DNA from 3 places in the Streptomyces sp. NPDC008137 genome. Region 1 is predicted to be linked to each of the others. Evidence: riboswitches for the same ligand, from Rfam matches in the RefSeq annotation. Region 1 holds a riboswitch; each other region holds the start of a gene.
What was found. A riboswitch is a leader RNA that binds a small molecule or an ion and turns the genes downstream of it on or off. The one in region 1 is predicted to bind cyclic di-AMP.

Region 1 (2,258 bases):
GTTCACCTTCTCCCGGTAGAAAACGTTCGCCCTTGAGTAGGGGTAGCGTGTCTTTACGATGCCAACGGACATGCTTAACCAACTCAATGCGCTCAATCGATACCGGGTTAGCCCCCATGTTCCGGAACCTCAACACATACTGATACTCCTTCACCCCGTCTCGGTTGGTTACCACCGAGCGCCGGAAGATGCGTACCTTCACCTTTGGATGTACGCGCCTATAGGTGCGATACCCGACCACCACGTTGATACCGGTGAACAGAGCGCTTACCGATGAAATGATGATGGCGACAACCGGCAGCGTCTTGTCCATAACGCGAGTATGACGCTGCGCCCAGAGACAGCAAGGCACACCCGCCCAACCGGTTGACGCGGGCGTTCGTCTCTCCGGCATCCGACAGTGCCCCTCCAGACGCCCCTCACAGGCTCCTGGCCGGCCTCCGACCACACGGGAGCCGGGCTCTACCAGATCGGGCTTCAGCAGGCGAATCCGGGTTTTGAGACGAACGCGGCCCTCTGGCCTCGGCAGATCGTGTTTGACGGCTCGTCAAGAAGGCTGTGACCTGGCGTTTCTCTGCAAAGAACGATCTTGTATCTTGCGTCAATGACGTACGTCACACCCAGTAGCCGACATCGAGGGGTGACGTGTCCCGATCAAAGTGGTTTCGGACCCAAGTACCTTGCTTGACCTGGGAAGTTGGCCTGTCCACCCGAACGGGTTAGTGGTGAGTAACATCACAAAAGTGGGGTTGGGTTGTGATTTTCAGGCAGGCGTGCGTCTAGGGTCTCCTCAAGTCCTCGCCGTGTAGGCGAGGCGGCCCGGATGGACGCCGAGTCCTGCCACCATCCGGGCGTGCCTTAACGGGAGATTGGCAGGAGTGGAGGACCCAAGCACGACGGGTCGCCGGGACGGTCACGCCATGAACGGACCCGAGCAGCCCTTGGGGTGAAGCCGCGTCAGCGGCCGGGCAACTTCGCCAGCCCGAATCCGACAGGTCATCCTTCACAGGCGGCTGACGAAGGTGAAGGTTGCACATGAGTGCGACGCAGAGCGACCCCCAGGTGTCGGGGTCGAACGGCCCGCAGGTCTCGGGGTCGGGTCCCGGTTCGGGTTCCGGGGCAGGTTCCAGTTCCGGCTCGGGCAGCGGGAGCGGGGACGACGGGTCCAAGATCCGGAAGTTCGAGGCCGTGATCATCCTTCTCATCGGGCTGGTCGCCGGACTCGTCTCCGGAATCGCCGCGCGTACGTGGGGGCACTTCCCGTACTTCGGGGCAGTCATCGCGGGGGTCAGTGCCGGGTTCTTCGTTCCCGGCTTCATCATCATGATCATCAAGTACATCCGGAACCAGCATTGATCCGGTAGTACGCGCATCTCACCCGGCTCTCCGGCACCCCGGGGCAGCTAGGGCAAGAGCCGCATGATCTCCACGGCGACCCCGTAGGAGGCGCGGACCAGGGTAGAAGAGGTCTCGGCACCCAAGCCGGGACCTCTTTTCCGTGCCCTCGAAATTCCCTGCGGTGATCAGTTGGGCCGGCGGCCGTGACCTGCGACCGCCTTATCGATCAACGTCATGACCTGCCGCTGAGTCGTCGGTAGCTGTCGATGATGATCATCGTTGAGCGCCCTTCCACGGCCCGAGGACGGCCCCGGAAGGTGCTCCTGTATGTTCACTCGGATGCCGCAACTGGCGTTGCGGAGCGTTCTTGACAGTCACACGATCAAGACATGTCTCACGCGTCAGGCGGGCAGAAATAGTGAGCGCCTATGTAATTCTCGTCACGATGATTTATAAGGGTAAGTTGCTGGAGCCAGCATGGGATGATGGCGCCCCATAGGTTGGCGGAACGGCTTTGGGCTGGAGCTGATTTGGCGCGAGTGATCATGGCCCATTACGCTAGCCCGCGGATCGGGCAGGTTTGTGAGCCTGCCCGTTAGTGCCCGATCTTGGGCCATGATCTTCGAGGCTCGCGCCAAATTGGCTGCCTAAAGCCGTGGAGCCGACCGCCCCAGCCACAGAGGGTTTCCTGCCTCAGCCCGCATGCACGTAGCGCGCCGCCGGGCGCGGCCAGCCGGGGCGCAGACAGAAGGCAGGCCGCGCCGCAGAGGCGGCGCGCGCCCGCGCCGTGCGCGGGCCTTGATGAAGTAGGGAAAGTTGTACCGCGCTCTTGTTGATCACTGTGTCAGTCGGTGACTACTCACGTGAGTAGTCACACGGCTAGGCTTGTGTTGGCTACCCGACACGACGACAGGAGCGTG
Region 2 (2,258 bases), on a different contig from region 1:
GGGTGATGCCGGAGCAGTCGTAGGAGCCGGGGCCGGTGGCGCCCCAGACATACGGCTTGCCGATCTGGGCGCGGGCGAAGGCGAGCGCCTTGTCGGCCTTGGTGGCGTACGAGGAGTCGGGCGCGGTGGACGACGAACCCGCGGACGAGGAGGAGCCGCTGTCGTGCTGCTGGGCGGCCTCCTGCTGGGCGGCTTCCTGCTCCTTCTGCTGCTCGGCCTGCTGCCGGGCCAGCTCGGCGGCCTTGCGGGCGGCCTCCTGCTGCTTCTCCTTCTCGATCGCCGCGAGCCGTGCCTTCTCCTCGGCGGTCAGCTTCGACAGCAGCTCGCGCGCGTCAGCGAGCTTCCTCTGGACGGTCGCCTTGGCCGTCTTCAGGTCGCCCTGCGACTCGGTGAGCGTCTCGAGGCTCTGGGCGGCCTCCTGACGCTTCTCCATCGTCTCTGACTGCTGAGTGATGTAGTCGTCGACGGCCACCTTCTGACGGCCGGTCATCCGGTCCATCAGCTGGGTCTGGTCGAAGTAGTCCTGCGGGGTGTCCGCGAGCAGGAACGTCGCCGTGTCCGGGGTGGAGGCGCCGGTGCGGTACTGGGCTGCGGCGAAGGTGCCCAGCTCCTCCCGCGCCTCGTTGAGCTTCTGGGTGCGCTGGGCGACGTCGTCGAGGAGGGTGTCGACGCGCTTGCGCTGCTTCGCGGTCTTCTCCTTGGCCCCGTTGTACTTCTCGGTCGCGGACCCGGCCTGACGGTAGAGGTCGTCGACCTTCTTCTCGACTTCCTCCAGGCTGGGCTTGTCGTCGGCCTCGGGGGCGGCGTTGGCCGACTGGGACAGCAGGGCCACGGAGGTGAGGGCCGCCGTCGCGAGGGCGGGGGTCCGTATGCCTGCAACGCGCGAACCCGTAGGACGCGACTTGCGGTGCGACGCCAAGGGAGGCGACTCCTTCCATGCTCCGCCTACCGGGTTAGCTGTCGGGTTCGGGCGGGTGCTTCGGAAGGGTTGCCCTACGGCCTTCTCCGGAAAAGGAGTCGGGCCGATTCACCCCGGGGTCTCGGTTGGGTCCCCGGCTCTGGCTGCCGTGCGGCACGCCTGACTCGGCGGAGGCCACGCGGCCCGGCGACGTTCGCCGGTGGGGGTCGTGTGACCTCCTCGCACGGTAGCCAACTCGTGTGGCCCTTGTGAAGGTTGATGGGTGATATGCCCGATACATTTCCGTGACCTTGCTCATGAGCGTCGCCGAGAGTGATCGTTCGAGGGGGGTTGGGCACTGTTCATACGCAATTGTGAAGCCGTAGCGGCCTGTGGTCACGTGCTCCTGGAGGGTGACAGGGGGGTCCTTTCGGCGATGTTCTCAGGGCGGGGGCGGGCTGTCAGTGGGGCGCCCTAGACTCGGAGAGCGATGAGCAGCCTCTTTGACGACAGCTTCCTGGCGGACCTCCAGGCCCAGCGGGGCCCCGCGGACGAGCCCCCGCCGCCGCCCGAGGACGATCATGTGCCGGAGTCCGTTCCGGACGATCTGTTCGGCGGGAAGTTCGACGCGCCGCCGGACCGCGACGCCTACTACCGGGACGGCGCCGCGCGCCCGCCGGTGGACGCCGCCGCGCTCCTGGAGGGTCTGAACGACAACCAGCGCGCCGCCGTCACGCACTCCGGCTCCCCGCTGCTCATCGTGGCCGGCGCCGGCTCCGGCAAGACCCGCGTGCTCACACACCGCATCGCCCACCTGCTCGCCGAGCGGGACGTCCACCCGGGCCAGATCCTCGCCATCACCTTCACCAACAAGGCCGCCGGCGAGATGAAGGAGCGCGTCGAGCAGCTCGTCGGCCCGCGCGTGAACGCCATGTGGGTGATGACGTTCCACAGCGCCTGCGTGCGCATCCTGCGCCGGGAGAGCAAGAAGCTCGGCTTCACATCCAGCTTCTCGATCTACGACGCCGCCGACTCCAAGCGCCTGATGGCCCTGGTCTGCCGCGACCTGGACCTCGACCCCAAGCGCTTCCCGCCGAAGTCCTTCAGCGCCAAGATCAGCAATCTGAAGAACGAGCTGATCGACGAGGAGGACTTCGCCGCCCAGGCAGGCGACGGCTTCGAGAAGACCCTCGCCCAGGCCTACGCGATGTACCAGTCACGGCTGCGCGAGGCGAACGCCCTCGACTTCGACGACCTGATCATGACGACGGTCAACCTGCTGCGCGCCTTCCCGGACGTCGCCGAGCACTACCGCCGCCGCTTCCGCCACGTCCTCGTGGACGAGTACCAGGACACCAAC
Region 3 (2,258 bases), on a different contig from region 1:
GGGCGGCCGGCTCCGGCTGCTGGAGACACGGCGGATCGAGGACGTGGTCCTCATGCGCTACGAACCCACCGCCCCGGGCACCGGCCACCTCCCCGCCGCGGCCGACCATCACTGGCTGGCCCTCGCCTGCGAACTGGCGGACCTCTGCCCGCCGTCGGACACGGCGTTCAGCGTGGGCGCGGTGGTGGTCGCGGCCGACGGCACGGAACTGGCCCGCGGCCACTCCCGCGAGGGCGGCGACCCTCTCGCGCATGCCGAGGAGGCGGCCCTGGCGAAGCTCGACCCGTCCGACCCGCGCCTCGCCACCGCCACGGTCTACAGCAGCCTGGAGCCCTGCGCCCGCCGCGCCTCCCGCCCCGCACCCTGCGCCCGGCTGCTCCTCGACGCGGGCGTCCGCCGCGTGGTCACCGCCTGGCGGGAGCCGGACACCTTCGTCCGGGACGCCGACGGCAGCGGGGTCCTGGCGGCCGGTGGCGCGGAGGTCGTCGTCCTCCCGGAACACGAGCACCGGGCCAAGGCCCCCAACCGCCATCTGCTGTAGCGGGCGGGTGGTCACGAGTGGTCCCGCGGATGGCGTACACTGGAATCACAACGACGCGGGGTGGAGCAGCTCGGTAGCTCGCTGGGCTCATAACCCAGAGGTCGCAGGTTCAAATCCTGTCCCCGCTACTGAAGGCCTAGGGCCGGAATCCGAAAGGGTTCCGGCCCTAGGTGTATTTCGGGTTCTCCACACTCCCGTTACTTTCCGTGAGTGAACCACACCACTCCGCGCAACGACTGACACCCCGTCAATACCCCGCGGTCACTTACGGAGCGGTCAACTCGCCCGATTTAAGCCGGTCATGCCAGGTAAGTCCGCACGAAAAAGGTTAATGATCAAGTGGAATCGCTGGAATCCACTCCCCGGGTCTATTAACGTTCGATAACGCAGCGCGGTCGTCCCAGCCGTCACAGAAGGCGGCTCCGTGCGCACGCGCCGAATCCCGAAAGGGAACCGGGGAACCACCACTTGGGGTGAATCGGGCGTAAACCGCCGTGGAAGCACGGTCGGTATACGCGCGTAGGAGACCTTCCTGCTCCGAACCCGTCAGCTAACCCGGTAGGCGAGAAGGAAGGAAAGGAGTACGCCCACGTGGCGTCCAACCGGCCTGCCCCCGCGGCCCCGTTCGCGCGGAACCAGCGCGACACCGAGACTTTCGGCTACGGCGGTCAGCGCACCGACGAGGGCCCGTTCCAGGAGTGGAACCCCACCGAGGAATCCATCCGTCCCGTCCGTGGCCGGCATCGCGTCACCAAGCAGCGCGGCGGAGGTCTCGCCCGCAGCTCCACCGTCCTGGGCGTCGGCGTCATAGCCGCCGTGGGCGCGGGCGGCATGGCCAGCGCCCAGACCGGCAAGCCGCCGGTGTCCATCTCCGTGTCGGACCTTCCCTCGGTGGGTTCCCTCATCTCGGACGACGACACCCCCGCGGGTTCCTCGACTCCGCTCAGCGGTCTCGGGAGCACGGCCACGGCGAAGGCCGAGGAGGGCTCCTCCGGCGCAGGCGAGGCGCTGCGCGCCCGGATCATGGCCCAGGTCGAGCACCAGCAGGACCAGATCGACACCAAGGCCGCGCAGGACGCCGCCGACGCCGCCGAGAAGGCGGCCGCGGAAGCCGTGGCCAAGGCCGAGGAAGAGGCCAAGGCCAAGGCCGCCGAGGCCAAGCGGAAGGCGGAGGAGGAGGCCGAGAAGAAGGCCGAGGCCGAGCGGCTCGCCGCCCTCGCCAAGCAGTTCACGCTGCCGACCTCCTCCTACACCCTCACCTCGACCTTCGGTCAGGCCGGCGCCTACTGGTCCTCCGGCTACCACACGGGTCTCGACTTCGCCGCCCCCACGGGCACGCCGATCAAGGCGGTGCACAGCGGCACCATCACCGAGGCGGGCTGGAACGGCTCGTACGGCTACAAGACCGTCCTCACGCTCGATGACGGCACCGAGATCTGGTACGCGCACCAGTCCTCCATCGGCGTCAGCGTCGGCCAGAAGGTCAGCACGGGTGATGTCATCGGCCGAGTCGGTGCCACCGGCAACGTCACCGGTGCCCACCTGCACCTCGAGGTTCACACCGGTGGCTCCAGCAGCGGGATCGACCCGACGGCGTGGCTGCGGGGCAAGGGCCTCAACCCGTAAGCGCCACAAGCCAGTCGAAGCACCGGCAGCCCTGACGACGACCCCCCGACGTCAGGGCTGCCGGTTCTCGGCGTGTTGCGGTCCCGCTGTG

Region 2: another riboswitch for cyclic di-AMP. It lies ahead of ACFZBT_RS06310 (NlpC/P60 family protein); the one in region 1 lies ahead of ACFZBT_RS01865 (hypothetical protein).
Region 3: another riboswitch for cyclic di-AMP. It lies ahead of ACFZBT_RS16830 (peptidoglycan DD-metalloendopeptidase family protein); the one in region 1 lies ahead of ACFZBT_RS01865 (hypothetical protein).

What each region holds. Positions count from the first base shown of each region.
Region 1 is NZ_JBIBHN010000001.1:432,195-434,452, reverse strand. It holds gene ACFZBT_RS01870 (hypothetical protein) at 1-313, opposite strand, end outside; cyclic di-AMP (ydaO/yuaA leader) riboswitch at 819-1,027, shown strand; gene ACFZBT_RS01865 (hypothetical protein) at 1,036-1,356, shown strand.
Region 2 is NZ_JBIBHN010000003.1:68,548-70,805, forward strand. It holds gene ACFZBT_RS06310 (NlpC/P60 family protein) at 1-919, opposite strand, end outside; cyclic di-AMP (ydaO/yuaA leader) riboswitch at 928-1,099, opposite strand; gene pcrA (DNA helicase PcrA) at 1,389-2,258, shown strand, end outside.
Region 3 is NZ_JBIBHN010000009.1:18,655-20,912, reverse strand. It holds gene ACFZBT_RS16840 (dihydrofolate reductase family protein) at 1-541, shown strand, start outside; tRNA gene ACFZBT_RS16835 (tRNA-Met) at 596-669, shown strand; cyclic di-AMP (ydaO/yuaA leader) riboswitch at 965-1,121, shown strand; gene ACFZBT_RS16830 (peptidoglycan DD-metalloendopeptidase family protein) at 1,133-2,167, shown strand.